Regions from separate parts of the Blautia sp. Marseille-P2398 genome, predicted to be linked through region 1. Evidence: a T-box and tRNA genes for the amino acid it is inferred to sense, from the RefSeq annotation. Region 1 holds a T-box; the other holds one or more tRNA genes.
The links. A T-box is a leader RNA that pairs with one kind of tRNA and senses whether it is charged. The one in region 1 lies ahead of pheS (phenylalanine--tRNA ligase subunit alpha), so its partner is inferred to be a tRNA-Phe.

Region 1 (16,081 bases):
CAACATCCTTGGAGTAGATATGGGTATGTTCTACAAACGTCGTGATTACTCTACAATCGTCAATGGAAAGAATCCTATTGTTGCACATGAATTCCTCGGAGATTCCGTAGAAGGCAAAGATGTTGTAGTTATCGATGACATGATTTCCTCCGGCGGAAGTATGCTGGATGTTGCCAAACAGTTAAAGGAACGCAACGCAAAGAGAGTATTTGTATGCACTACCTACGGTCTGTTCACAGACGGTCTGGATAAATTTGATGAATATTACGAGAAAGGCTGGCTTGACAGAGTGATCACAACCAACCTGAATTATCGCATTCCGGAACTTCTCGAAAGACCATATTATGTAGAAGCAAATATGAGCAAATATCTTGCGAGCATCATTGATATCATCAATCATGATGTTTCCGTTGAGAAGGTTCGTTCCAGCAACGAAAAGATCATGTCTCTTATGGAAAAAGTAAATTCCAGATAGTTTTTCCGGCAGATGAATACGAAAAGGGGGGAGCTGTTAACCAGCTCCCCCCTTTTTCGTATTGTACAGTTAATCTGCAAATTCAGGATTACTCACTTCGCACTGTTGTGCTTATAACAATTTCAGGTTTTATGAACGTATGCCAAGAAAAGCCCCAAGATTTCCCCTTTTTCCATGGGAAGCCCTGTGAGAAAAGAGAAACTCAGGATTACAGCAGGTACAGAGATTTGGCATGGAAATGTTTTCTTCCGGGATTCCCGCTTCCAGAAAAATAATCTTGTTTGCCATCCACAGATTTAACTGATATTTTCCGTTTTCTTTTCTGTAAAACAGCTTGTTCCGGTATTTCTTATCAAAAACCTTTTCAAATTCTTCAATCACATCTTCGCTGACTTCATAACACTCCTGACAGATAGACGGTCCGATGGCCACTTTCAGATCTTTCGGATTACTTCCATACTCTTCAGACATCTTTTCTATGGTAACTGCACCGATTTTCTGAACCGTACCTCTCCATCCCGAATGAGACAGTCCGATCGCATGATTCGCCGGATCAGCAAAATACAGTGGAACGCAATCCGCATAAAAGGTTGCGAGAACCAGCCCCGGAACATTTGTAATCATTCCATCTGTATCTGTATAATCACGCGGGATCACAATTCCCTTTCCGCGGTCTTTCTCTGTTACTTTCCGCACATTGTTGGTATGAGTCTGATCAGATGTAACGATGCTGTTCATATCAAATCCCATAGCATCAGAAATCCTTCTGTAATTTTCTTTCACGCAGGACTCCTCATCACCTCTTGTAAAACTCAGGTTCATAGAACTGTAGATTCCTCTGCTCACTCCGCCAAAGCGGGTGCTGAATCCATGAACAAGCCAGTTCATTTCTTCATATGCGGGATATGTAAGAAATGTAACATCTTTATTGTTTTTTACATTCATCTTTGGAATCTGTTCACTGTTCCATTTTATCTTCATATTTCATTATTCCCTTCCTGCTGTATGGCAGATTATTCATCAAAGCAGTTTCTATAATTATTAGCGGATTGCAATATATTCAAACGCATTCTTAACCCAGTGTATTTCATCCCCGTCAATTCCTGCCACATCGAAACGGCATGGGATATCCACATTGTGATATTCCACTGTAAGAAAATACCTTGCCACCTTACATATGGTTTTCTGTTTAGCAGGATTTACTGCAGCCAGCGAATAACCGGAACTATTGTCTTTCCTGTATTTTACCTCAACAAAAACAAGATATTCTCCATCTCTGGCAATCAGATCGATTTCTCCAAATCTGCATCTGTAATTATATCTCAGAATAAATAATCCCTGCTGTTTCAGATAATCAGCAGCTTTTCGTTCGTAACAACTTCCGGTAGACCGGGTATTTTTATGCAAATTCTTCCATCCATTTCTTTTTATATTATTTATATGTAGGCATCTTTTGTTGTTACTGTGCATCACTCAGTGTATTGCTGTGTACTGAAGGATAGTAACCCTTTTGCGACTGTTTATATGAAATGTGTAATAAAGGTCTTTCTGTGGATCGGGGTTTCTCCATATTTTTTCAGTGCCGCAATATGATCGGCAGAACCATATCCCTTATTTGATGCAAAACCATATTCCGGAAACACTTTATCATATTCTTCCATCATTCTGTCCCTTGTCACTTTTGCAACAATACTTGCTGCTGCAATGGAAACACTCTTTGCATCTCCCTTAATAATGGGAACCTGCGGAATGGTGATCTGAGGAATCGTGACTGCATCATTGAGAAGAAGCTGAGGAACCACTTCCAGTTTACTTACCGCCTCCCGCATTGCCTCATAAGTAGCCTGAAGGATATTGATCTCATCAATACGCTCCGGGCTGCGCATACCGATTCCTACTGAAACCGCTTCCCTCATAATCACATCATACAGTTCTTCTCTTTTGGAAGCACTGAGTTTCTTGGAATCGTTCAGATAAAGGATCCGGCTGTCCTGTGGCAGAATTACTGCACATGCCACAACCGGGCCTGCAAGAGGGCCTCTTCCCACTTCATCAATTCCGCATAAATAACCAAGATGTTCATATTTATGCTCATATACCTTCATATTTTCAATACGCTGCTTCTCCGCTTCCAGAGCTGCTTCCTTTTTGCGGCACTGTGCGATCAGTTTTTGCACACCACTTCTTGTATCTTCTTTATAAATTTCATATAAAGCCGGGTAGCTGCTCATATCTGCTGCAGCAAACTCGGCTTTAATCTCAGCTATTGTTTTCATAATGGCGCCCACTCCAATGTGATCCGCCCCATTTTTCCAGAACGGAAATCATCAAACAGTATCAGCGAAGCTTTGGCATAGTCCAGCTCTTCCTGCTTTTTCAGACACCCTCTGGCTCTGGCAATCGCCTCCAGAACTTCCACAGAAGTTCCCTCCTCTGTGATCTGATATCTCTCTGCCAGAATCCCTTTATAATTTTCGCGCAGATAATCGATCAGCCAGAGTGCCAGTTCCTCCATATTCAGAATGTCATCTTTGATAGAACCTACACATGCCAGACGGATTCCCACCTGCTGGTCTTCAAATTTCGGCCACAAAATACCAGGAGTGTCCAAAAGTTCTACTCCCTTATTCAGACGGATCCACTGTTTTCCTTTCGTAACTCCCGGCTTGTTTCCGGTCTTTGCACAGGCCCGTCCTGCAAAGGTATTGATAAATGTAGATTTTCCTACATTCGGGATTCCCACTACCATAGCGCGGATCGGACGGTTTTTAATACCGCGGCGTCTGTCTCTTTCTATCTTTTCCTTACATGCTTCCTGGATCACATTATTGATTGCTTTCATTCCGGAACCATTTCTGGAATCTACTTTTACAACATAAAATCCCTTTGCCTGAAAATAAGTTTTCCAGGCTTCATTCTGGCGCTCGTCAGCCAGATCTGATTTATTAAGAAGAATCAGTCTGGATTTATTTTTTCCCAGTTCATCGATATCCGGGTTTCTGCTCGAAAGAGGTACGCGGGCATCCACAAGTTCAATGATCAGATCGATCAGCTTAATGTCCTCCTGCATCTGTCTCTTTGCCTTGGTCATATGACCAGGGTACCACTGTACGTTCATATACACCTAACCTTTCAAAAATCCAAATTTATCTTTCGGGGAAATGACAAACCATACCTTTCCCACAATATATTTCTTATTGATATTTCCGATATCACCATACCGGCTGTCCTCACTGTTATTTCTGTTATCGCCAAGTACAAAATACTCACCGCTTTCCAAAGACACTCCGTCGGATGCCAATCCCGCATTACTGATTTCAGGAAAATTCTTATTTTCATTATATACTTCTCCGTTGATCAATACTGCTCCGTTGGATATCTGTACAGTCTCACCGGGCAGACCGATCACGCGGCCGATATGCAGAGCCGCATCATCACTTCCACTGGTTTTATATACAATGATATCTCCCCGTTCAGGTGAGGATACTTTATAAACAGCCCTGTTTACAAAAAAGCGTTCTCCAACCTGCAGTGTGGGCTCCATGGTACTCTCCTGTACAGTCACTGATTGAAACAGCGCAATTCCCGCCAGAATGCCAAAAATGAGCACTACCGCTATCTGAAATATCCAGTTAAGGATTCCCCGGACTTTTTTATCTTCAAGTTTTATTTCCAGCATATCTCTGGTCTCTTTCAGTGCCGGACTATCTTTCCATTTTCTGATATTCATCCAAATCTCCTGACAGATGGAAAAAGAGGGACAATACACAAGTTATTGTCCCTTCTTCTGCTAATTCATGAAATTATTTAACAAGCTCTTTAACCTTAGCTGCTTTACCTACACGATCTCTTAAGTAGTTCAGTTTCGCACGACGTACTTTACCACGACGGATAACTTCTACTTTTACTACATGTGGGGAATGAAGCGGCCATGTTTTCTCAACGCCTACTCCGTTAGAGCTCTTTCTTACAGTAAATGTAGCTCTGTTGCTTCCGCCCTGTTTCTTGAGAACTGTTCCTTCAAAAACCTGAACACGTTCACGGTTTCCTTCTTTGATCAGTGCGTGTACTCTTACAGTATCACCTGTGTTGAATGCCGGTACTTCAGCTTTTAACTGAGCTGCTTCGATGTTTTTGATAATTTCGTTCATTGTATTTTCTCCTATTCTTATATGGATGTTCTTAATACATATCCTGTAACAGAGGACCATCTTTTTTCACAACAGTTGTGATTATACTATATAGCCTGATGTATTGCAATACTTTTTGCAAATTTTTTACCAGCAGATTACTTCACATCCTGTTTCCGTAACCAGAACAGTTACTTCCCACTGGGCTGAAGGAAGTCCGTCCTCTGTACGGACTGTCCACTCGTCAATCTCATCCGTATAAATTTCATCGCTTCCCATATTTACCATCGGCTCTATGGTAAACATCATACCCGGAACCATCAGGACACCTGTATTCTCTTCAGAAACAAAGCTTACCCATGGGTCTTCATGGAACTCAACTCCCACACCATGTCCACCGATTTCTCTGACTACAGAATATCCGTTTTCTACTGCATGTTTATGAACTGCACTTCCCATATTTCCGATCGGAGTCCATGGTTTCACCTGGGAAATACCAATCTCAACACATTCTTTTGTGACCTTGACAAGTTTTTCTTTCTCCGGACTCACTTTACCGATGCAGAACATTCTGGACGAGTCAGAATAATAACCATTATATATTGTAGATACATCAACATTGATAATATCTCCCTCTTTCAGAATCTGCTCTTCATCCGGGATTCCATGGCATACCACTTCATTTACAGAAGTACACACGCTCTTTGGAAATCCTTCGTAATTTAACGGTGCTGGGATTCCCCCATGCCGTACAGTCTCTTCATGTACCCATCTGTCAATCTCTTCAGTGGATACACCTGGTTTAATATGCTCTTCCACATAATCAAGAACTGCGATATTGATTTTGCAGCTTTCTTTTATTTTCGCGATCTGTTCGGGTGTTTTGATCAGATCATGATCGATCACTGCATATCCTTTCTGCTTCATTATTTCCATTTTTTCATCAAATGCCTCATGGCATTTTTTATATTTTTTTCCGCTTCCACACCAGCATGGATCGTTTCTTCCAATTTTCAAAGACATGATAATTCCTCTTTCTTTTTTCTTATGTAGGGTACAGCGCATCATCACCATTACAGGAAACTGTGTACTGTTTTATCATACCACATTTTCTCTCGGAAATGTGAACTGTTATTGGTAAAATTACTCGTTATCTTTCGTGAATTGTAAGATAAAGCATCTGCATCAAAGCATTTTTCAAACACACTCCGGAATTGAAAAATCCGGCAGTTTAATTGCTGCCGGATTTTTCAGAATCAGAAGTCTTATCTGTATTCATAATCTGATTAAGTTCATTTATCATCTCATCATCTTTCAGACGAAACTTTACTTCCACTCGTCTGGATGCATCCTTATCTACATTCCCATCGGAATCCAGAACCGGATTGGCTGAACCATGACCATTTACGGTCAGATAATTCTGAAGTTCTGAAATCTCATCAGAACTCAGGAAGTTCTCCCTGATTTCCGTCAAATACTGTGCAACTGCGAGAGAACGTTTCTGAGAAAGCTCCAGATTGTAATCATAGTCTCCGTCTGTGTCTGTATAACCGTCAATGATGATCTCAGCCAGATACTTCTTATAATCTTTCTGAAGAAGCACCTTACAGTAAATCGGAAGGATATCTGCAAGTTCCTGTTTGCCCTCATCTGTCAGTTCTGACTTATCATAGTCAAATAATACATTTGCATTGAGGGTAAGAGCACCTGTCTGAGCATCAATATCAACACTTACATTGTTTTTGGAAAACTCCTTCTGCAATGCTTCAATGACATCTGCCTTGACACCGATAATATTATCAATTTTCTTCTGCTGTGTGGCAAGAAGAGATGTTTTTTCATCAAGGCTGGCCTGCTGTTCCTTTAACTGTGCTGCCAGTTCTGCAAGAAGCTTTTTCTGCTTGTCAAGCTGTTCATCCTGGGAACTCAGCTTGCTGTTTTTCTCGTCCAGCTCACTCTGCTGTGCCAGAATTTCCGCTGTATACTGCTCCTGAAGAGCTATCTTGTCATCTCTCTCCTTAATACTCTCATTATAACTTTTCTGAGCCTGAAAAAGAGTCACACACATAATCAGTATAAAAAGGAGCAGCACACCGGCCATCATATCAGAATAAGACCGCCAGACATTAAATCCGCCCTCTTCTGATTTCTTTCTTTTGCGCATATTTCTCTCCTTTTCTTATTTGAATAAGCTGAATTTACCTTTCTGGTTTTTGGAAATATTCTTCATATTTTTGTTCATCTCCTCCAGAAGTGCTTCCTGACGCTCGCTCTGTTCCTCCAGAAGTTTGCGTACTTCCTCCACAGATTCTTTCTGTGCCGCACTCTGAGCTGATTTTCCGCCTGAGAGATAAATATTGTTGTCTTCTTTCTGAACAGAAATATCTGCAAAGAGTCTGCGTACCTCTTCCATTGTCTCGTAAGTCATCTTCTGATAAGATACAAAGTCTTTCATCTTTACATCCAACTGTTCTACCAGTTTACGGTTAGCCTCAAGCACATCTTTTCCTGCCTGATTTGCAGCCGAAACCTTTTCCATTCCCTGCGCGGCAGCTTCCACATATTTCTGCATTGTCTGATTGCAGGCAACCCAGAATTTGGCAGAAGATTTCTCGGATTCATGCAGATAATCCGCAATGCGCTGATAATCCTGCTGCTGAAGCTTCTGGATTTCCTGATTATCCTGTGTGATTCTTGTTGCCGTAGACATATAACGGCCCTGAACCTGTCCCAGTTCATTTACAAGGTCTTTCATAGCTTCGCTCTGTTTTGCATATGAGGTATTCAGCTGATTACTCATCGTCTGATAGAGCCTTGTAGTATAATCAATATTTTCTTTCTGCGCTTCCTTCAGCTGTACAAGAGCTTCATTGAAATCTGTGAACTGCATTTTAAATGAACCGTTCATCTCCCGCAAAAAAGTACGCAGGATATCCTGAACCACATCCTCCTGACATTTTGTTACAGATTCTGTCAGAATCTCCAGAGATTCTGTCATCTTCTGGAAAGTAGGATTGATTGCTTTCTCAAAACTCTCTGCCATCTGTGAGGTAAGCTGCTCTGCCATCTGTTTCATGGCTTTTGTCTGAACCTTCTGACTTGCAAGCATCAGGTTTCTTGACTCGCTCTCAGCCGCCGGAAGTACATAAAGATGAAATCTCTCCAGAAATCCCTGAAGCTTCGCATCCATTCCGGAATAAACGCTTTTCATTCCGGAACTGTAGATCAGTGCAAATGCAATTCCATAGATAGAAGTAAGGAATGCTACTTTGATACCATCTACCAGGGCAGATACAGAGGTAGTCATTGTCTCATAGCTGGATGGCTCAAAACTCTTAAGCCCCCATACCAGACCAATAAAAGTACCAAGAATACCAAGGCTGGTAAAAATATCCGGTGCCATTTCCAGAATCTTCTTATGTACATGAAGATCAATCTCGTCCTCATTTATGTAATCTTCAACATCTCCGATTCCTTCCTGGTTTTTCTCCATGGCATCTACAAAGCTGTCCATTCTGTCATCCAGATATTTATGTTCAAACATCCCCTTCAGGCAGGAAAGATCTTCGCTTTTGGCTTTTCCGGGTATTTTGAATATACTGGAAAGCTCCTGCGTTCCTCTTGCAAGAGCCTCTCCAATGCTGTCTACCCGAAACATACCGCCAAACAGTCCGGCCAGATAGATCACAGCCATAACAGCGAGGAATGCAAAGTTATAAATCATCGTGCCTGATGAACCATTCCCGGTCAGCAGCGTCATGGCAACACATCCGCCAAGCACCACCAGAAAAAGAACCGTATTCATAATTTTTTTGCCCATAATACACCTCCTGTGATTATTTGCAGATTCTGCACAAAATTACAGACAATTTCCTTTTTCGTATATCATATCACAACGTCATATCTGTCACAAGTAAAAATATAGTTACTGTTCACAGTAACGTAGCCAAAAGTTACTGTTCACTCCGTTCTCAGTAACACGCTTCGCGATGCACAGAATTTATGCTAATCGCATAAATTCGCGCGGTATATCTCGGGTTTTCTGTGACCTTCGCTCACAAAAAACACCTCGCGGGATATTACCAGTGAACAGTAACAGCCAAAATTCATTCCAGATTGCCTGCGGCAATGGAATTTTGGCTTGTATGTCTCGGGATAGTGGTGTATAAACAGTAACAAAATATATTAAAAGTCCGGCAGAAAAGCTGTACTCAAAGCACAGTTTTCCACCGGATTATTTTACAGAATTGTTATATTTCAGAATAAACTTTATCTTCTTCCAGAAATCTGGCTTTTCCATCTTTTACTTCAAGCAGATTGATACTGCAGTTTGGAGGCACACATCCATGCCAGAAATGTTCCGGATCCTGATAGACATTCTGAAGCAGTGCACGAACTGCACATCCATGAGAAGAAACAAGAATTGTTTTGTCTGCCAGAGCAGGATCTGTCGTTTTCTCCAACCAGAATTCTCTGGTGCGTTTCAGGATATCAGAAATGTTTTCGCCGTTTTGAGGACGTTCAAATTTCTGTGGCTCTTCAAAGAAAATTTCCATTTCATGGCTGATGATCTTCCCTTGTTCATCCTTAAACCGGCTTCCTTCAAGAACTCCGAAATCAATTTCCTGGATTCTTTTATCCTCAATAACAGGAATCTGCCTGTTTCCCAGCACATAATGTGCTGTCTGTCTCGCTCTTGCCAGAGGACTGGTAAAACAGATATCAAACGGAACATCTTTTAATGCTTCTCCTGTTCTTTTCGCCAGTTCAATTCCTTCCGGTGCAAGGGGAATATCCATTGCCCCCTGCACTTTTTTCAGTTTATTCCACTGAGTTATCCCATGTCTTAATACATAAATCAGCATTAACTTCTCAACTCGATTCCAAGATCTGTCAGGCCATTCAGGATTTTCTTCATTGCAGCTGTAATCTCGCTCTCTTCCAGAGTCTTGTCATGGTGACGGAATACCAGAGAATAAGCCATGGATTTATATCCTCCTTTAATCTGGTTTCCTTCATAAATGTCAAATAACTGATAACTCTCCAGAATCTTTCCGCCTCTCTGAGTCAGAATATGTTCAATCTGTCCTGCAAGAACGGTTTTCGGAACGACCATACTTAAATCGCGGGTTACTGCAGGATATTTTGCAATTCCTGTGTATTTATGGTTGAAACTTGCAAATTCAAGAACCGTAAGGATATCAATCACTGCCACATATGCCTTATCACCGATTCCATAAGTATCTGCAACCAGAGGATGAACCTCTCCCAGATAGCCCACAACCTTACCATCATAAACCATATTTGCCTGTCTTCCGGGATGAAGGTAAGTTTTTCCGCTGTTTGGATCATAATCTACTTTATCTCTCATTCCTACTTTCTCAAAGAACTCTTCACATACACCTTTCATGTCAAAGAAATCGCCGTTTCCATACATACCAAGTGTAAAGTGCATACGCTCATCCGGAAGTTCTGTAAGAGGAAGTGCTTTCGGACGATATACATTACCAAGTTCATAAAGACGTACATCTTTATTTCTTCTGTTATAGTTCGTAGCCAGAGAACTGAGCATACCGTTTAAAGTAGTTGTTCTCATGACACTGTAGTCTTCTCCCAGAGGATTGCTGATCACGATTCCCTGACGGAGCTTACTGTCAGCCGGAAGTCTTAATTTGTCAAATACCTTCGGACTTTCGAAAGAATAGGTCATTCCTTCAGAGAAACCACAATATTCCGCAATATCACGTGCCACTGCTTCAATACGAAGTTTAAACGGAAGCTTACCTGTTGTAGCTTCACCTGTAGGCAGAGTAGTAGGAATCTTATCATATCCGAAAAATCTTGCAACTTCTTCTGCAACATCAGCTACATAATGGATATCCTGACGGAAAGTAGGAGCTACGATCTCATTTGTTTTTTCGTCATAGGTCAGTTCTACTTTTGCCAGATAAGCAAGCATTTCTTCCGGTGTCAGGTCAGTTCCAAGAAGAGCATTAATCTTCTCCGGTTTGAAAGGAACTCTGGATGGTTCTCTTACTTCATTGCAGATATCTACCATTCCACCTACGACTTCACCTGCCCCAAGTTCCTCCATCAGCTGGCATGCTCTGTCGATAGCTGCCTGCGCATTGTTCGGGTCAAGACCTTTTTCGAATTTACCGGAAGCATCTGTTCTCAGACCGATTCTCTTGGAAGAAAGGCGGATATTTGTTCCATCAAAACATGCAGCCTCGAAAAGAACAGTTTTTACATCGTCTGTGATCATAGAATTCTCTCCACCCATGATACCGGCAATACCAACTGCTTTCTCACCGTCACAAATCATCAGTACCTGATCATCCATGGTACGTTCCTGTCCATCCAGCGTTACAAATTTCTCATCATTCTCTGCACGACGTACAACGATTTCTTTTCCTGCAATCCTGTCCAGATCATATGCGTGCATTGGCTGACCAAATTCTTCCATTACATAGTTTGTAATATCTACCAGATTATTGATCGGACGGATTCCATTGGAAGCCAGACATCTCTGCATCCATTTCGGAGATGGTCCGATCTTAACATTCTTTACGACTCTTGCGCAGTAACGTGGACAAAGTTTCGAATCTTCTACCGTTACTTTTACATAGTCAGAAGCTTTTTCATCATTTCCCTTACACTCTACAACAGGAGGACAGAATTTCTCATTAAACGTAGCTGCCGCTTCTCTTGCAATTCCCAGTACGCCGTAGCAGTCAACACGATTGGATGTGATTTCATATTCAAAGACAACATCATCCAGGCCCAGTGCCTTGATCGCACTCTCGCCTACAACAGCGTCTTCAGGGAAAATATAGATTCCGTATTCCGGTGCTTCCGGATACATTTCTCTTGTGCTTCCCAGCTCTTCGATGGAACACATCATACCATAGGAATCGATTCCGCGAAGTTTTCCTTTTTTGATTTCAATTCCACCCGGTGTTTTCTTTCCGTCATGTCCACCGGCAACACGTCCGCCGTCAAGAACAACAGGAACCTTATCTCCCTCTTTTACATTAGGAGCGCCTGTAACGATCTGTACAGTCTCTGTTCCGATATTCACCTGGCAGATGATCAGTTTATCTGCATCCGGATGTTTCTCAATTTTTTCAATCTGACCGATCACGATCTTATCCAGATCTGCGTCCAGTTTTTCAAAGCCTTCCACTTTTGTTCCTGTCAGTGTCATGGCATCTGTATATTCCTGTGCTGTCACATCAAGATCCGGCACATACATTTTAATCCAAGATAATGAAGTATTCATTTTGTTAATCCTCTTTCTATATTATAGCTCAGACTTATAGCAGCTTTCCCGGACAGAAATTTCCTCTTGGCTGCATAGCTCTGTTGTTTCAGACAGTCATTTCATCAGAACTGTTTCAGGAAACGGATATCATTCTCATAGAGCAGTCTCATGTCATCAATCTCATATTTCAGAAGTGCAATACGTTCAAGACCTACGCCAAATGCGAATCCTGTGTATTCTTCCGGATCAATTCCGCACATGCTCAATACATTCGGATGAACCATACCGCAGCCAAGGATTTCAATCCAGCCGGAACCTTTACAGAAACGGCAGCCTTTACCACCACACTTGAAGCAGGATACATCCACCTCTGCGCTTGGCTCTGTGAACGGGAAGTGATGTGGTCTGAACTTAGTTTTTGTCTCAGGTCCGAATAATTCCTGTGCAAACTCCTGCAAAGTTCCCTTAAGATCTGCAAAAGTGATGTTCTTGTCAATAACAAGACCTTCGATCTGATGGAAAGAAGGAGAATGTGTTGCATCTACTTCATCTGAACGGAATACACGACCAGGTGCGATCATACGGATCGGCAGCTTTCCTTTCTCCATAGTACGTGCCTGAACCGGTGAAGTCTGGGAACGAAGAAGGATAGAATCGTTGATAAAGAAAGTATCCTGTTCATCACGTGCCGGATGATTTTCCGGAATATTCAGTTTAGTAAAGTTGTAATCCGCATACTCTACCTCCGGTCCCTCTACTACTTCATAACCCATACCAATAAAGATACGTTCTACTTCTTCCAGGGCGATGGTGTTCGGGTGACGGTGACCGATTTTAGCTTTCTTTGCAGGTAAAGTCACATCAATCACTTCCTGTTTTATCTTCTCTTCACGTGCTGCTTCTTCCAGTTTCTGTTTAGATTCATCAAGAAGTGCTTCTATCTTGCTTCTTGTTTCGTTTACAAGCTGTCCAACCTTCGGGCGCTCTTCCGGTGCAACATCTTTCATACTCTTTAAAATTGCAGTCAATTCACCTTTTTTACCAAGGTATGCCACACGTACTTCGTTCAGTTTTTCCAGACCTTCGGATTCACTGATCCGTTTTCCGGCTGCTTCAGCCAGTTCCTGAAGTCTTTCTTTCATATCCATGTTCTCTTTCTCCTTTATGTCATAATGTCAGAGAAGAAAAATCGTTACTGAGAACAGAATGAACAGTAACGTAAAATCTGACTCTGACTTGATAGCCACAAATCGCTCCGTTGCAAAAGCAGTTCTCGCAATTCATGTTATAATAGCAGAATTGGCAAACAAAAAACTCCGTCCCACTAAAGGGACGGAGTAAAATATCCGCGGTACCACCCTGCTTCCTGCATTTTCTACAGGCTCTCGGTCTGCTTAACGCGCAGTAACGTCATTTCCTACTCAGTAAATACTGTCATTCAGAAACGCGGCTCCGGTGGGAAATTCAGGAAATATCTGAACCTGAGGCAGCTTCCAGCCGATGGCTTCCTCTCTCTGACGGAAAATAAATCCCTGTAAACACCTTCTAAGCTTTTCATGATTATCAACACTAGTAATCATGCCACAGACGTCAAAATCTGTCAAGTACCATTTACATTATTTATTTTTAAGATATTCATCGATACCTTTGGCACCAGCTTTACCTGCACCCATGGCAAGGATAACAGTAGCTGCACCTGTAACAGCATCACCGCCGGCATATACACCATCTTTAGATGTCTTACCTGTTTCTTCTTCAGCAATGATACATCTTCTCTTATTGACTTCAAGACCTTTTGTTGTAGAAGAGATAAGAGGGTTCGGGGAAGTACCAAGAGACATGATAACTGTATCTACATCCATGTCATATTCAGATCCCGGAATTTCAACCGGACGACGTCTTCCGGAAGCATCCGGCTCACCAAGTTCCATCTTGACAACCTTCATACCTTTTACATGACCGTTCTCATCTACAAGGATTTCCTTCGGGTTAGTAAGAAGATCAAAGATGATTCCCTCTTCTTTTGCGTGATGAACTTCCTCTGCTCGTGCAGGAAGCTCTGCTTCACTTCTTCTGTATACGATATGTACTTCAGCACCAAGTCTTAAAGCTGTTCTGGCAGCATCCATAGCAACATTACCACCGCCTACAACTGCTACTTTCTTTCCTGCCGCGATCGGTGTATCATAAGAATCATCAAAAGCTTTCATCAGGTTGCTTCTTGTAAGATATTCGTTGGCAGAGAATACACCGCTTGCATTCTCACCCGGGATACCCATGAACATTGGAAGTCCGGCACCTGATCCGATAAATACAGCTTCAAATCCTTCGTCCTCGATCAGCTGATCGATTGTTGTGGATTTACCGATAACAACATTAGTCTCGAATTTAACACCTAATTCTTTAACTTTTTCAATTTCTTTCTTAACAACTTTCTGTTTCGGAAGACGGAACTCCGGAATACCGTAAACAAGAACACCGCCAAGTTCATGAAGAGCTTCAAATACAGTTACATCATAACCAGCTTTTGCAAGATCACCTGCACAGGTAAGTCCGGAAGGACCGGAACCGATCACTGCAACTTTATGTCCGTTCTTAACTTCTGCTCCAACAGGTTTGATATCATGTTCCAGAGCATAGTCAGCAACAAATCTCTCCAGTTTACCGATAGAAACAGCTTCACCTTTGACTCCGCGGATACATTTACCCTCACACTGGGATTCCTGAGGACATACACGTCCACAGATAGCCGGAAGTGCGGAGGATAATCCGATCACTTTGTATGCCTCTTCGATCTTTCCCTCTTTAATCTCTTCAATAAATCCAGGAATATTAATGGATACAGGACAGCCTTCCACACATTTCGGTTTCTTACAGCCTAAGCATCTCTGTGCTTCTTCCATTGCTTCTTCCTGATTGTATCCAAGACAAACTTCTTCAAAGTTTGTTGCACGCACCTTTGGATCCTGTTCTCTTACAGGAACTTTCTTTAACATCTTTGCATCTGCCATTACTTGTCACCTCCACAATGTCCACATCCGCCATGATGGGTATCACCTTCCTGAAGTTTCAGTAATGCACGTCCCTCTTCAGTCTTATACATCTGGCTTCTCTTCATAGCCTGGTCGAAATCAACGAGATGTCCGTCGAATTCCGGTCCGTCTACACATGCAAACTTAATCTCATCGCCAACCTGAAGACGGCATGCGCCACACATACCTGTTCCGTCAACCATGATCGGGTTCATGCTGACAATTGTATGAATGCCAAGCTTCTTGGTAAGAAGACAGACAAATTTCATCATGATCATCGGTCCGATCGCTACACAGACATCGTAATGTTTGCCTTCGTTTGTTACCAGATCCTCAAGAGTCTTGGTAACCATACCTGCACGGCCATAGGAACCGTCATCTGTAGTAACATAAAGATTGGAAACTTCTCCCAGTTCTTTCTCAAGGATAACCATATCCTTAGTTTTTGCACCAAGAATAACATCTGCTGTGATTCCATGTTCATGGAGCCATTTTACCTGTGGGTAAACAGGGGCTGTACCAACACCGCCGGCAACAAATACCATTTTCTTTTTCTTTAATTCTTCGATATCTTCCTCAACAAATTCAGAAGGACATCCAAGAGGTCCTACGAAATCGCGGAATGCATCTCCTGCTTTTAATTCTGCCATCTTGATGGTAGATACACCAATCTCCTGGAATACGATTGTGACCGTACCTTCTTCACGATCATAATCACAGATAGTAAGAGGGATTCTCTCACCCTTCTCATCTAACTTAACGATAATAAATTGTCCTGGCTGACAATGGCTTGCAACACGCGGTGCGTGTACAACCATAAGATGGATCTTAGCTGCCAGTGTTTCAGCTTTTAAAATCTTATACATGGTTTTCCTCCTCGCAAATAATAAACCTCTATTAATAATACGCCAAAATCTGACATATGGCAAGGGTTGATTTGTAGCATATATAAGATTTTTTTCACTTTCAACACTCTTTTTCTATCATTTCATATAATTTTGCCAACGCTTCCTTAATACCGCCAACCTCATCGATCAGCCCTTCTTTTACTGCCTCTTTTCCTTCCAGCATGGTTCCTACATCTTTTACCAGCTGAGAAGTATCAAGCATCAGCTCTTCCAGACGTTTCTGAGATGCTCTGGAGTGTTCGGAAATAAATGTAGTGATACGGTCCTGAATT
Region 2 (16,081 bases), on a different contig from region 1:
ACGTTTAAGATCACACATTACTGTCCATGTAGTATCTGCTGTGGCCCCTGGGCGAATGGGGTTACCTCCACAGGTGTGACGGCTACGACGAATCGTACGATTGCTGTAGATCCTACACAGATTCCATATGGTTCGAAAGTTGTGATCAATGGACAGGTTTATGTGGCTGAGGACTGTGGCGGTGCGATTAAACATAATTGTATTGATATTTATGTTGCCACTCATCAGGAAGGGGAAGATAAAGGCGTATATTATACAGACGTATATCTGCTTGAGTAAAAATTCTGAAGAATATTTTTGGATAAAATAGTAAAAATCCGGCAAAAACCAGAAAATGATAAAATCATTTCAGAAGTTTTGTCGGATTTTTTGAATTTGATTTTTAAGCGTTTTTTAATGCCTGTTCGATGTCAGCAATTATGTCTTCAACATTTTCAATACCAACGGAGAGACGGATCATTCCCGGTGATACGCCGGCTTCCACAAGCTGTTCATCGTTCATCTGGCGGTGAGTATGGCTTGCAGGATGCAGGATCATGGTTTTGGATGCTGCTACGTGCGTTGCGATGGTGGCAAGCTTTAAGCTGTCCATAAAGCGGACTGCAGCTTCTCGGCCACCTGTCAGTTCAAAGGAGATAACACCGCAGGTTCTGCCTTCGTTCATGTATTTCTGAGCAAGTGCATAGTATTTGTCATCAGGAAGTCCTGCATAGTTTACGTGAGATACTTTCTCATGAGCATTCAGAAATTCTGCAATTCTTTGTGCATTATAGCAGTGACGTTCTACACGCAGAGGAAGAGTTTCCAGTCCAAGGTTTAACAGGAAACAGTTTGTAGGAGACGGGATGGAGCCAAGGTCACGCATCAGCTGAGAGGTTGCCTTTGTGATATAAGCCTTCTTTCCAAACTGTTTAGTATAAATAACACCATGATAAGATTCATCCGGTTCAGTCAGTCCATGATATTTATGTCCATAGGCATCCCAGTCAAAGTTGCCGCTGTCAACGATAGCTCCGCCAACCTGCACAGCATGTCCGTCCATATATTTGGTTGTGGAATGGGTGACGATATCAGCTCCCCATTCAAAAGGACGGCAGTTTACAGGTGTAGCGAAGGTGTTGTCTACAATAAGCGGAACTTCATGTTCGTGAGCAACCTTTGCGAATTTTTCAATATCAAGAATTACCAGGGCCGGGTTTGCGATGGTCTCTGCGAAAAGTACCTTTGTATTAGGACGGAAGGCAGCTGCAATTTCTTCAGGGCTAGCATCGGTGTCAACGAAAGTGCAGTCAATGCCAAGCTTTTTGAAGGTAACAGCCAGGAGGTTAAAGGTTCCTCCGTAAATAGTAGAAGCCGCCACAACATGATCACCTGCTTCGCAGATATTGAAGACTGCATAGAAGTTGGCAGCCTGTCCGGAAGAGGTAAGGATAGCGGCAACACCACCCTCCAGATCTGCAATTTTTGCTGCTACAGCATCATTTGTGGGGTTCTGCAGACGGGTATAGAAGTATCCTTCTGCCTTAAGATCGAAGAGCTGTCCCATTTCATCAGTAGTATCATATTTATAAGTGGTACTCTGATAAATCGGGAGTGCGCATGGTTCACCCTTAGATGGAGTGTAACCGGAATGGAGACATTTAGTCTCGACTTTAAAGTCACTCATGAGTTTAGTTCCTTTCTTATGTGAAATATTGCTTCAATAAAATATTGTATTAATATTGGGAAAATTGTGATGATATTGATACAAAATTTCATGATAGTCTTAGAGCGTGTTTGAAAAATCATTCCCACAAATTGTGACGCACATCTTGCGGAAAGCATTTTTCAAACATACTCTGGAAAAATTATACTGCTGAAAGTGAGAGAAGACAATATTAAAAAATGAAATAAAAAAATGCTCAGGCTTTTTCTAACCAGCCATGAGCAAAAAAAGAAAAAAGATAATAAAAAATAAAAAATGCCCAGAGCCGGAATCGAACCAGCGACACGAGGATTTTCAGTCCTCTGCTCTACCAACTGAGCTATCTGGGCATTTGGTCTGTGAACTGTTGTGTATCACAGACCTTATCATAGCATATTGATTGTTTGAATGCAAGTAATTTTTATGATTTTTGCGAAAAAAGAGAAAATTATAACAAAAATTTATTTTATCTTGCCATAAGGTAGATTTTTTCCATATCTCTCATATTGAGCTGTTTAAAGACTCCAATGGTGCGAGTGTCCTCAAAACTGCATTTGAATGCAAGATCATGAAGTTGCTGATCTGTGAGATCCAGACCCAGTTCATGTAAACTGGTGGGCATTTCTACAGACCGGAAGAAATTTTCCATTGCTTCAATTCCTGCAAGGGCTGTTTCTTTATAATCAGTTCCACATGGAATGTCAAATACATTGGTGGCAAACTGAGCAAAACGTTCAGGGTTCACCTCGTAGACGTATCGTGCCCAGCTTCCCCAGATAGCTGCCAGACCTGCTCCGTGAGTTACATTGTAGACACCTCCCAGTTCATGTTCAAGCTGGTGGCATGCCCAGTCACCACCACCTGTACCACATCCGGTCAGACCGTTGTGGGAAAGGCTTCCTGCCCACATAATTTCTGCCCTGGCGCTGTAATTGTCTGGTTCTTTCATAAGAATACGGGCATTGTAAATGACTGTCTGCATCAGAGCTTCGCTGATGCTGTCTGTAATCTCCATAGTTTCAATATTTACAAAATATCGCTCCATGGTGTGCATGAGGATATCTACACATCCGCTTTCTGTCTGATACTGTGGGAGTGTGTAGGTGAGACGTGGATTTAAGATGGCAAATTTCGGCCTGCAGTAATCTGTCTTTGCACATCCACGTTTTTCTTTTGTTTCTTCATTTGTGATAACACTGGAACTGCTCATTTCACTTCCGGAAGCTGCAATTGTAAGGATGACACCAATGGGCAGACAGCCGGTTGGAACAGCTTTTTTCAGACAGAAATCCCAGACATCATTGTTCGGATTGGCAACGCCATAGCCGATGGCTTTGGAAGAGTCAATAACACTTCCTCCTCCTACAGCAAGGATAAAGTCTACATGTTCTTTTTGGCATAATTCGATTCCCTCGCGGACTTTGGAAAGAAGTGGATTAGGAATAACACCACCCAGGGTGATGTATTCAAGACCTTCTTCTTTCAGATTAGAAGTGATCTCATCAATCAGTCCGGAACGGACAGCACTCTGACCTCCATAATGGATCAGAACTTTTTTTGCTCCATACTTCTTCAGCAGGGAACCTGCCTGAAGGTGGGTATCTTTGCCAAAGAGAACCTGTGTTGGTGTATAATATTCAAAATTTCTCATAATATGTAAACGACCTCCTATAGATTGAAAGGTTAACTGAATCAGGTAAGTCCTCTGCTTTAATTGTAAAATGTAATGAGCAGTAGGTGGGACTTCCTTTTTATATTAAAGCAAATAATGGAAAAATAGTCAAAAAATAATAAAAAAATTAAAATTTGAAAGTAATTTTTGCTGGTTCTCAGAAGACATTTTAGAAAGATTCCAGTACAGATATCTATAATTTTCTGCACACAGAAAACGGAAAGACAGGAATTTATAGATTTTGGACAGAATATTTTATGGGCATTATGTGAATGGAATGCTATGATAAATACACTTAAATATACAAAGTGAATAAAAAAGGAGGAAACAAGAAATGAAAAAAAGAATGTGCAAGATTATGGCACTTGCCATGACAGCAGCTATGGTGGTACCGATGGCAGCGCAGACAACTGCATTTGCAGCTGACGACAAAGAAATTACTTACTGGAATATCGCGGTAGAGAGCCCGGACAAAGATATTGTTACTGCAGCAGTAGACAAGTTTAACAAAGAAACAGAGTCAGGCTATACTGTAAATTCGGTAGCTATCCAGAACGATACATACAAGGAAAAACTTGTTATCGCGATGAGCTCCGGTGAGTGTCCTGATATGTACTCAAGCTGGTCCGGTGGTCCGATGTATGAATATATTGATTCCGGATTTGCTCAGCCGATTGATGATCTTCTTGATCAGTCCGATATTAAAGATAAACTTCTGGATGCAGCTATTGAACAGGGAAGCTACAAAGGACATGTATATGCAATCCCATATATGAATGTTGTTCTGGCAGGTATCTTCTACAACAAAGATATGTTTAAACAGTACGGACTTGAAGAACCGAAGACATTAGCTGATCTGGAAAATATCTGTGCAACATTAAAAGAAAACGGAATTACACCTTTTGCACTTGCTAATGGTTCCAAATGGACAGGTTCCATGTACTTCATGTCTCTGGCAGCGCGTTATGGCGGACTGGAACCATTCCAGAATGCAGTTGCAGGAACCGGCAAATTCACAGATGACTGCTTCATCAAAGCAGGTGAGAAGATTCAGGAGTGGGTTAAAAACGGATACTTCCCGGATGGCGTAAACTCCTTAAGCGAAGATGACGGACAGGCAAAACAGTTACTGTATCAGGAGACAGCAGGTATGATGCTCGGTGGCTCATTTTATACAGGAGCATTCCAGACTGACAGTGAGGAATTCTATCAGAAGAAGATCGGCTGGTTCCCAATCCCTGCAATTGATGATTCCGATGCTGATCCTACAATCCAGATCGGTACTGTAGGTGATCAGTTCATTTCCTTTAACTGTGAAGGTGATAAACTTGCAGCAGCATTTGAATGTGCAGCAGATCATTTATCTGATGAAGTTGAAGACATGATATACTCTACCGGCAAGATTGCTCCTGTAAAAGATGCAGGAGACCACATTTCAGACCCTGTTGTAAAGGAAATTTTTGATGCAGCCCAGGAAGCATCTTCTATCCAGTTGTGGTATGACCAGTATCTGCCAACATCTGTTGCATCTGCACATCTTGATGGCTTACAGGAAGTATTTGGTCTGACAAAGACTCCTCAGGAAGCACAGGAAGAAATGCAGACAGCAATGGACGAATATTTAAGTACCAAATCTGATTCCGGCGCAGCAGATGATACTGCAGAAGAAGCTACAGATGATGCAGCAGCAGATGATGCAGCAGCAGATGATGCTGAATAATCTTTAAAAGAAAGCAGGCATTCATTCTGACCTGAGTAAGGGTAGAAAAGAAGGGTTCTGCACATGCTGAAAGTGCAGAACCCTTTATCTTGAAAAACAATATGTGAGTACACAGAGCGTGCTTGAAAAATCATTTCAATGTCAAATCACATATCAGACAGCAGCACTTTTTCTGGCACCTGTTATCATTTTATTAGTAGTACTATAAATGAGCAAATTTGAAAAATTGCACAAAATTATCCCGCTAACTTCATAAATGCATCAAAATCATTACTTTCTTTTGCGCATTGGAAGAGATACTGATATTTTTCTGTCTGGATAATACTTCCAATTCGGTGGTAGCCTTTTTCGAAAGAACAGAATTCACCAGTCCCTGCCACTCACATAAAATGTGCAATTGACATGAGTAGCCAATATCTTTGGATTCCCTGCGCAGAACGTATCTGGTAGCTGTCCAGTGCCATTTTATCCTTACACTGGCGGAAAAACATTTCTATCGGCCATATGCCGATATCTGCATAATTCCCCATCGTGTAGCATATAGTTTTTTTAGCTCATCTGACGAATAATTTGTACTGTCAAGATTTGTAACTATTGTTTCATAAACACCTTCTGAAATGGGAAATCTTACAATCCTAAATTTCAACTCATAAATACTGTGGGATCACTTATTTTTGTTTTTTAGTGGCAAGTAATCAAATGGTTGTGTTGCTGAAATAAAGCGATAATGATTTTTATCTTTTAATAATTCCTTCGCTTCATTCGTTTGTTTTCTTGTGAGCTTCAGACAAATATCGGTATCAAAACAGTCTGTAGCTGGCAAATCTAAACCATTTTTGATGCCGTTAATACCATCTTTGACACGTATGAGAAAGAACCAGCCTTTCTTTTGTATATGTGCCATGCTATTGAAAGACTCATAACCTCGATCAGCTATAACAAGTATAGTCAAAAAATAATAAAAAAATTAAAATTTGAAAGTAATTTTTGCTGGTTCTCAGAAGACATTTTTGGAAAGATTCCAGTACAGATATCTATAATTTTCTGCACACAGAAAACGGAAAGACAGAAATTTATAGATTTTGGACAGAATATTTTATGGGCATTATGTGAATGGAATGCTATGATAAATACACTTAAATATACAAAGTGAATAAAAAAGGAGGAAACAAGAAATGAAAAAAAGAATGTGCAAGATTATGGCACTTGCCATGACAGCAGCTATGGTGGTACCGATGGCAGCGCAGACAACTGCATTTGCAGCTGACGACAAAGAAATTACTTACTGGAATATCGCGGTAGAGAGCCCGGACAAAGATATTGTTACTGCAGCAGTAGACAAGTTTAACAAAGAAACAAAGTCAGGCTATACTGTAAATCAGGTAGCCATCCAGAACGATACATACAAGGAAAAACTTGTTATCGCGATGAGCTCCGGTGAGTGTCCTGATATGTACTCAAGCTGGTCCGGTGGTCCGATGTATGAATATATTGATTCCGGATTTGCTCAGCCGATTGATGATCTTCTTGATCAGTCCGATGTTAAAGATAAACTTCTGGATGCAGCTATTGAACAGGGAAGCTACAACGGACATGTATATGCGATCCCATATCTGAATGTTTCTCTGGCAGGTATCTTCTACAACAAAGATATGTTTAAACAGTACGGACTTGAAGAACCGAAGACATTAGCTGATCTGGAAAATATCTGTGCAACATTAAAAGAAAACGGAATTACACCTTTTGCACTTGCTAATGCTTCCAAATGGACAGGTTCCATGTACTTCATGTCTCTGGCAGCACGTTATGGCGGACTGGAACCATTCCAGAATGCAGTTGCAGGAACCGGTAAATTCACAGATGACTGCTTCATCAAAGCAGGTGAGAAGATTCAGGAGTGGGTTAACAACGGATACTTCCCGGATGGCGTAAACTCCTTAAGCGAAGATGACGGACAGGCAAAACAGTTAATGTATCAGGAAACAGCAGGTATGCTTCTCTGTGGCTCATGGTATACAGGAACATTCCAGACTGACAGTGAGGAATTCTATCAGAAGATCGGCTGGTTCCCATTCCCTGCAATTGATGATTCCGATGCTGATCCTACAATCCAGATCGGTACTGTAGGTGATCAGTTCATTTCCTTCAACTGTGAAGGTGATAAACTTGCAGCAGCATTTGAATGTGCAGCAGATCATTTATCTGATGAAGTTGCAGACATTACATACTCTAACAACAAGATTGTTCCTGTAAAAGATGCAGGAGACCACATCAAAGACCCTGTTGTAAAGGAAATTTTTGATGCAGCCCAGGAAGCATCTTCTATCCAGTTGTGGTATGACCAGTATCTGCCAACATCTGTTGCATCTGCACATCTTGATGGCTTACAGGAAGTATTTGGTCTGACAAAGACTCCTCAGGAAGCACAGGAAGAAATGCAGAAAGCAATGGACGAATATTTAAGTACCAAATCTGATTCCGGCGCAGCAGATGATACTGCAGAAGAAGCTACAGATGCAGCAGCAGATGATGCTGAATAATCTTTAAAGGAAAGCAGGCATTCATTCTGACCTGAGTAAGGGTAGAAAAGAAGGGTTCTGCACATGCTGAAAGTGCAGAACCCTTTATCTTGAAAAACAATATGTGAGTACACAGAGCGTGCTTGAAAAATCATTTCAATGTCAAATTACATATCAGACAGCATGTCAGAAAATATATAAAAACCATCTCAGAAATATATCTCTAACATATTCCGAAAGCATTTTTCAAACATACTCTGGCATACGTTAGGTCAGATGATCAAATATCAGAAAGTATTAAAAAGGAGGCACCAAAATGAATGAAAAAGGGATATCTCTGGTTCAGTTAAGACAGAGAAAAACACGTCAGACAGCAGCACTTTTTCTGGCACCTGTTATCATTTTATTAGTAGTATTTATCGCGTATCCGATTATTGATACATTTATTACAAGCGGATACCAGTGGAATGGTATTTCCGCAGACAAGAAGATGGTAGGACTTGCAAACTGGGCAAAACTGATCAAAGATACAAAATTCTGGATAGCATTTAAGAACAACGTTATTATCATGATCCTATCTATCATTATCCAGATTCCGTTAGGACTTGCAATGGCAACATTCCTTGACTTTGGCGGTAAGAAACTTACAATTTTCAAGGTTATCTGGTTTATTCCAATGCTTATGTCTTCTGTTGCAATTGGTTTCCTTTTCACATACGCACTTGCAACAAACGGAGGTATTGTCAGCACAATTTCCGGATGGTTCGGAGGGGGCAACATTGACCTTCTTGGTAATCCGAAATTAGCATTGATCACAGTTATTCTTATCATTGCATGGCAGTTTACACCATTCTACATGGTTTACTTTATGGCTGGTTATACAAACATCCCATATGATGTATTTGAAGCAGCAAGAATCGATGGTGCTACAAGAGGACAGTATTTCTGGAAGATTGCACTTCCACTTCTTATTCCGTCAATTAAGAGTGCAGCTATCCTTTCAATGGTTGGATCTCTGAAATACTTCGATCTGATCTATGTTATGACAGGTGGCGGTCCTGGTACTGCTACAGAGCTGATGGCAACCTATATGTACAAAGAATCATTCAAGAACTTTAACATGGGTTATGGCTCAGCCATTGCAGGAGGTATGTTTATCCTGATTACAATGGTATCTATGATTACTATGAAACTTATAAACGGAAAACAGGAGGATTAAGGGATGGACAGCTATAAGAAAAGTAGAAGAAAAAGCATCATAGCTTGGGTCATTGCTTTTGTTCTTGCTATCGGTGCAGCAATTGTATCATTTACACCTTTTATATTCATGGTGCTGAACTCATTCAAAGAGAAATTTGAGATGCTTACCAAGGGTGTATTCCAGCTTCCTGATCAACTGAACTGGTCCAATTACACTGAGGTACTTACAGGAGGGTTTGCAAATTACTTCAAGAACAGTGTGATCGTTCTTGCAATTTCCCTGATCCTGCTGCTGTTTATTTCAGCATGCGCTTCTTATCCTCTGGCAAGATTTAAGTTTAAAATGGCACAGCCGATTTATGCGATTATTGTAGCCTGTATGTCTATTCCTGTACATATTACATTGATCCCTGTATTCAAAATGTCAAAGTCAACAGGACTTTATGATACAATCTGGTCACTGATCGGACCGTATGTCGCATTCGCAGTTCCGATTTCCGTATTTATCCTGACCAGCTTTATGAAAGAGATTCCGAGAGAAATCGAAGAATCTGCTGAAATTGACGGATGTGGAAAGATTCAGATGTTCTTCTCCATGATCCTGCCGCTTTCCAAACCCGGAATGGCGACACTGGCAATTTACAATGGTGTAAATATGTGGAATGAATTCTCATTTGTAAATACACTGACACAGTCTGCCCAGAATCGTACCCTGCCGTTGGCAATCTGGGAATTTCAGGGACAGTATTCTATGAATACACCAATGATCATGGCGGTTCTTACATTAACACTTTTACCAATGGTTATCATGTTTATTATTTTCCAGGATAAACTGGTAAAAGGTATGACTGCAGGTGCTGTAAAGGGTTGATTCTTTCTGCGAAATCTGTTGTATCCATTTACCATTGAACATGGTATGATATTGGGGAGGTAAAATCCCCCCCTGATCATGTGGGTATATGTGAAATTATGTGACAGATGAGGAAAGACAACATGAACAAATGGAAAACAAAATTCAGCCACTGGAAATTTGATAAAAAAATACTTTTACTTGTGACCGTCAGTATTCTTATTGTAACGCTGACGGTTGCAGGTGTTTCTCTGACTTTTTCTATAGCATCGATGAAAGAGCAGTCTGTAGAACTTCTGCAGATGCAGAATAATACAGTTGCGGAATCTTTTAAGGGATCAATGGATTCATATAAAGAAATCGTATTGGGTACGATCATGGATGATTCTGTGCAGAATTACTGCAGGCAGGTGCAGAAAAATGAGCTGAAGACAGCAGACATTGATGCAGTTTACAGCAAGCTGGAGAATCTGAATAATATGTATGAGAGTCTGAACTTTGCTGCCATTGTCAGTTCGGATTATAAAAGTTACTACTACAGAGGAAAGGGTTCTTTATCAGTTACGCAGTTTGAAGAAGTGTATCCCCAGGCATATGAGAGAAGCAAATATGCGCAGAAAGGAACGCTGAAAGTTTCCTATAATAACGATTATTATAACGATTATTATAAAGGGAACAGATATACATTGAGTCTGTATTATCCATTATATGATACCAGAAAAGTATCTGATGCAAGAGGGCTTCTGTGCATGAATTTCGATGATCCGGCAGTACAGAGGATGCTGGCTGTAGGAGATTCTTCAGCAGAAACAAGAGTAGTTGACACAGGTGGAATGATATTGCTTTCGAATGATAAAGAGGAGACAGGCCGTTACGTAAATTATATAGATGAGATGGAAAAAGGGATACAGATATTTACAAAGAATGGGAATATGTATGTATGCCAGAAGATTAAGAACTGGAATTATTATGTAGTCAGTTCGATTTCTTTTTATAAACTGATGGAATCAGGATTCCATATAATGGTTGTTGTGATTCTGGTTCTGATCATAGTGCTGATCATAGTAAGCATTATTATAAGAGCACTGGTCAGGAAAATGTATCAGCCCCTTAATAAGGTAGTATCTAATATGGATTATGTTGCAACAGGTTCCCTGAGAACAAGAATCAATGTTGACAATATGGGTGAAGATTTCACAAAGCTTGCAATTGGTTTTAACTCTATGATGGATGAAATCGAGGTGTTGATGGAACAGGTAAAACTGGAACAGCATCAGCTGGAGCAGATCCGTTTTAATGCCCTTCAGTCGCAGATTCAGCCGCATTTTCTTTATAATACACTGGAATGTATCCACTGGCAGGCGATTGCCGAAGGAAATAAAGAGATTTCCACAATGGTAAAGGCGCTGGCGAAATATTACAGGATCTGTCTCAGCAAAGGACATGACGTGATCACGATCAGAGAAGAAGTAGAGCATATCAGGAATTATATGATTATCCAGAACATGAGATACGACAACATTATCGGAAGTGAGATTGTTGTAGAATCTCAGGTGGAAGAAAGCCTGATACCGAAGCTGACTCTGCAGCCACTGGTGGAGAATTCTATTTATCATGGAATGAAAGTAAAAGAGGGAAAAACAGGTACACTTTATCTTACAGCATATAAAAATGAGGATGAAGTTATCATAAAGGTATCAGATACAGGCACAGGAATGAGTCAGGAACAGATAGATGAAATGAATGAACAGCTCTCCAGATACGAGGATTCCTTTGGATATGGAGTGCGAAACGTAAACAAGAGGATTGAACTTCTTTTTGGAGAGGGATATGGTCTTAATTATCAGAAGAATGATTTGGGTGGGGTAACTGTCGTGATCCATCTGCCATATCAGACAGAAATCAAAAAGAATACAGCAGGAGGTGAGTGGACGTGTGTATAGAGTACTGATTGTTGATGACGAAAAGATGATACGTATGGGTATGAAAAATGCCATAGACTGGAAGAAACTGGAAGTAGATGACGTATTTACTGCTGCATCAGGAAACGAGGCTTTGAAGATTCTTAAAGAAGAAGGTCCTGAAATTATGGTTACAGATATTCAGATGACAGAAATGACAGGACTGGAACTGATTAAAGCGGCCAGAGAATCAGTACCTGAACTGCGTGTGATCGTGCTTACAGGCTTTGATAATTTTGAGTATGCAAGAGAGAGCCTGCGGCTTCAGGTGCAGGATTTCTTCCTGAAACCGATTGATGAAGATGATCTTTTCAATGCGATAGAAAAGCAGATAAAAGAACTGAAAGAGCAGGAAAACAAAGAGCAGAATCAGGCCAGAGTGTGGCGCTCTCAAGGCTCTGTAGTGCAGATGAGACTGGAGCAGTGCATGAGAAATTTGGTGCATACAAAAGCAGATAAAGAAATGCAGTTGTATATTCTCCAGAAAGATTTTCAGTTTGATATTAAGCAGAAAATGAGCCTGATTCTTCTGGAACAGGGAATGTATACAGAACAGCAGAATGACGGAAAATTCCGTGCAATGACTGTTAAAAATGTCTGCATGAGCATGGTGGATTCCCAAAACAGAGGAATCACATTTGTAGATGATGACGGTACGATTGCGATTGTCTGTTTTGAAAAAGATGATGACGACAGCGTTCTGGAACAGATTGAAGAATTGTCGGATGTGCTGAAGGATGAATTTGAATATAAACCAAAGATTACGGTTGGAAGTGCTGTGCAAGGATTTGAAAATCTGGCAATTTCCTACAATGATGCCAGATATCTTCTGGAACATGAAAAAAAGAATATTCAGGACATTATACAGACGATGGGGGCTCAGAACAAGAAGAAAATCTTCTGGGAAATCTATGCAGAACTGCGAAATATCATGATTTCCAATATAGGAACTCCAGATTATGTACTAAAGGCATTTAATACCTTTATTAAGGCAACAGAATCCTATAATCTTTCCCCTTCTGCTGTGCGCAGATGTTGTTTCGAGATTGCCTCCTCTTTGATTTTTTCCTACATGGAAGTATCGTGTGAGGTGGAAGAAGGAAAGTTGGATGCACTCTCCAAGAGTCTGTCATCAGCAGGAAAAGAAGAGGCCTGTGAGATTACGAGAATGTTTATTGAGCAGCTCATTGAAAATGATGAAGAGGATGTACATTATACCATTTCCAATGCCAGACACTATATAGATGAGCATCTTGCAGAGGATATTTCGGTTTCCAGCATTGCGGAAAGTCTCTATATCACACCGAATTATTTCTCCAGATTATTTAAGCGGATTACAGGTGAAGGATGTAATGAATACATTGTCAGAAAGAGGATTGAGAAGGCGAAGAGCCTTCTGGAAACTACCAGCATCAAGACTGGAAAGATTGCTATGATGGTAGGATACAGAGATACGAATTATTTCTCACTGGCATTTAAGAAACATACAGGAAAATCTCCGACGAAATACAGAGAAGAAATGCAGAATACATAATGCAGGAGTAGCGGGCTGCGCTGAGGCTTTGTTAATACCTGCTGAATAATTATCAAATTATATAAACAGGAGGATCTGAAATGAAAGATCACAGAAAAGAAAGAGCAGAAGCAAGAAAAAAAGCAGAAAAACTGGTATCACAGATGACGCTTCTGGAGAAGGCTTCCCAGTTAAAATACGATGCTGCTCCCGTGAAAAGACTGGGTGTTCCGGCATACAATTACTGGAATGAAGCACTGCATGGAGTGGCCAGAGCAGGTGTGGCAACCATGTTCCCACAGGCAATTGCGATGGCTGCAGTATTTGACGATGAAGAGATGAAAAAAGTTGGCGATATCATTGCAACTGAGGGAAGAGCAAAATACAATGCATATTCTGCAAAAGAAGACAGAGATATTTACAAGGGTCTTACTTTCTGGTCCCCCAATGTAAACATTTTCAGAGATCCGAGATGGGGCAGAGGGCATGAAACCTATGGTGAGGATCCATATCTGACGTCCAGACTTGGCGTGAAATTCGTAGAAGGAATCCAGGGTGATGGACCTGTAATGAAAGCGGCAGCATGTGCAAAGCATTATGCAGTGCACAGCGGTCCGGAATCGCTCAGACATGAATTTGATGCACAGGCAAGCATGAAGGATATGTGGGAAACATATCTTCCGGCTTTTGAAGCGCTTGTAACAGAAGCGGATGTTGAGGCTGTAATGGGTGCTTATAACAGGACAAACGGAGAACCCTGCTGTGCACATAAATATCTTATGGAAGATGTCCTGAGAGGAAAATGGAAATTCGAAGGTCATTATACTTCTGACTGCTGGGCAATCCGTGACTTTCATGAACATCACATGGTAACTTCCACACCAAGACAGTCCGCTGCTATGGCATTAAATGCAGGCTGTGACCTGAACTGTGGAAATACATATCTTCATATGATGGGAGCTTATCAGGATGGACTGGTAACAGAAGAGAAAATTACAGAATCCGCAGTAAGACTGCTGACAACCAGATATCTGCTGGGCCTGTTTGACGGAAGTGAATATGATAAGATACCGTATAGTGTGGTAGAGTGCAAAGAGCACATTGATGAAGCTCTTAAGATGGCAAGAAAGAGCTGCGTACTTCTGAAGAATGATGGAGTTCTTCCGATTGATAAAACAAAAGTAAATACTATTGGTGTCATCGGCCCGAATGCAGATAGCCGTGCAGCTCTTATTGGAAATTATCATGGAACATCTTCAGAATATATTACTGTTCTTGAAGGAATCCGTGAAGAAGCAGGTGACGATGTAAGGATCCTTTACTCTCAGGGATGTGATTTATATAAAGACAAAGTTGAAAATCTGGCATGGGATCAGGACAGAATTTCTGAGGCAGTAATTACAGCGGAAAACAGCGATGTAGTCATACTCTGCGTAGGTCTTAATGAGACTCTGGAGGGAGAAGAAGGAGATACCGGAAACAGTGATGCATCCGGGGACAAAGTTGATCTTCATCTTCCGAAAGTACAGGAAGAACTGATCGAGAAAGTAACAGCAGTAGGAAAACCTACCATCGTAGTTCTGATGGCAGGAAGTGCGATTGACCTGAATTATGCGCAGGATAACTGTAATGGAATCCTTCTTGCATGGTATCCGGGAGCAAGAGGCGGACGTGCAATAGCAGATCTTCTCTTCGGAAAAGAATCTCCATCAGGAAAACTTCCGATAACCTTCTATAAAGACTTGGAAGGAATGCCGGAATTCACAGATTACTCTATGAAAAACAGAACTTACCGTTATATGGAAAAAGAGGCACTTTATCCATTTGGATACGGACTTACATACAGTGATACCTGCGTAACAGAAGCAGAGGTTGTCGGTGAAGTATCAGCAGAGTCCGATATCGTGTTAAAAGCAACTGTTAAGAACAATGGAACAGTAGATACAGATGAAGTTGTTCAGGTGTATATCAAAGACCTTGATTCTCCGCTTGCAGTTCGTAACTACAGTCTCTGCGGATTTAAGAGAGTATCTCTGAAAGCGGGAGAAGAGAAATCTGTAGAATTTACAATTTCTAATAAAGCAATGAATATAGTTGATGAAGATGGAAATCGTTACATTGCAGGAAAACATTTCCGTTTATTTGCAGGAGTATCCCAGCCGGATACAAGAAGTGCAGAACTGACAGGACATAAGCCTGCTGAGATAGAAATTGCACTTTAACCGAACGGAGTAAGTATTCTGTTTCAATTGCGAAAAGTAACATAAAATAAAAACCATATTATATATGGACAGGAGGAACACAGACATGAAAAACAAAATTAAAAAAATATTACTTCTTGGAATGACAGCCATGTTTACTGCCGGTGCAGCAGGCACAGCAGTTATATCCTGTCCTGTATGGGCAGATGAAGCAGAACAAAACTCTGAGACTGCAGAAGAGCCAAAAGCAGAAGATGCAGCTGTGGAAGAAGAAATTGCTGATCAGACAGATGATAAAACAGAAAATACAGATTTAAAAACTGTAGAACATCCAAGAATGTCTGTCTATTCCATTCGCAGATTTTCCATTGTAAAGGACGGCGAAGAAGTATTTCAGATTAAACAGGAACCGGCAGATTATAAGATGGATTTCGACTACTGGGAAATTACCAATCCGTATGATGAGACTGCAACAGTAAACACAGAGAATATGTATGAAATGTTTGGAGTGCTGGCTGCTTTTGATCTCAGCAACGGCGTCGATGCAGCAAATACAGATACCGGACTGGATAATACAAAGACATATTTTACAGTAGATTTTGTAAATACAGTTAACGATGACACAGCAAAAGAAACACAGGATGCAGATGCAACAGCAACGATCCTTATCGGAAATACAGATGAGAATGGTGACTATTATGCATGTGTAAAAGGATACGAAGAGGCTGTTTATATGCTTTCAAAAGAGTCGGTGAACAGTC

Region 2: it encodes a tRNA-Phe, which carries the amino acid that the T-box ahead of pheS (phenylalanine--tRNA ligase subunit alpha) is inferred to sense. The anticodon was not compared.

Annotation. Positions count from the first base shown of each region.
Region 1 covers NZ_CAXSTD010000001.1:331,666-347,746, forward strand. Annotated here, with positions in the region: gene ACESZG_RS01585 (ribose-phosphate pyrophosphokinase) at 1-475, shown strand, start outside; gene pgeF (peptidoglycan editing factor PgeF) at 605-1,456, opposite strand; gene ACESZG_RS01595 (YraN family protein) at 1,517-1,882, opposite strand; gene ACESZG_RS01600 (ribonuclease HII) at 1,996-2,751, opposite strand; gene ylqF (ribosome biogenesis GTPase YlqF) at 2,748-3,593, opposite strand; gene lepB (signal peptidase I) at 3,600-4,205, opposite strand; gene rplS (50S ribosomal protein L19) at 4,279-4,626, opposite strand; gene ACESZG_RS01620 (methionyl aminopeptidase) at 4,753-5,628, opposite strand; gene ACESZG_RS01625 (OmpA family protein) at 5,837-6,769, opposite strand; gene ACESZG_RS01630 (MotA/TolQ/ExbB proton channel family protein) at 6,785-8,425, opposite strand; gene ACESZG_RS01635 (histidine phosphatase family protein) at 8,856-9,470, opposite strand; gene pheT (phenylalanine--tRNA ligase subunit beta) at 9,470-11,887, opposite strand; gene pheS (phenylalanine--tRNA ligase subunit alpha) at 11,992-13,011, opposite strand; T-box leader at 13,195-13,426, opposite strand; gene gltA (NADPH-dependent glutamate synthase) at 13,486-14,880, opposite strand; gene ACESZG_RS01655 (sulfide/dihydroorotate dehydrogenase-like FAD/NAD-binding protein) at 14,880-15,767, opposite strand; gene ACESZG_RS01660 (ClpP family protease) at 15,868-16,081, opposite strand, start outside.
Region 2 covers NZ_CAXSTD010000006.1:160,845-176,925, reverse strand. Annotated here, with positions in the region: gene ACESZG_RS09070 (3D domain-containing protein) at 1-279, shown strand, start outside; gene ACESZG_RS09065 (O-acetylhomoserine aminocarboxypropyltransferase/cysteine synthase family protein) at 383-1,666, opposite strand; gene ACESZG_RS09060 (DUF6783 domain-containing protein) at 1,784-1,888, shown strand; tRNA gene ACESZG_RS09055 (tRNA-Phe) at 1,962-2,034, opposite strand; gene ACESZG_RS09050 (iron-containing alcohol dehydrogenase) at 2,151-3,335, opposite strand; gene ACESZG_RS09045 (extracellular solute-binding protein) at 3,691-5,076, shown strand; gene ACESZG_RS09040 (transposase) at 5,741-6,028, opposite strand; gene ACESZG_RS09035 (extracellular solute-binding protein) at 6,252-7,616, shown strand; gene ACESZG_RS09030 (carbohydrate ABC transporter permease) at 7,912-8,814, shown strand; gene ACESZG_RS09025 (carbohydrate ABC transporter permease) at 8,818-9,666, shown strand; gene ACESZG_RS09020 (sensor histidine kinase) at 9,789-11,588, shown strand; gene ACESZG_RS09015 (response regulator) at 11,581-13,140, shown strand; gene ACESZG_RS09010 (glycoside hydrolase family 3 C-terminal domain-containing protein) at 13,221-15,341, shown strand; gene ACESZG_RS09005 (hypothetical protein) at 15,427-16,081, shown strand, end outside.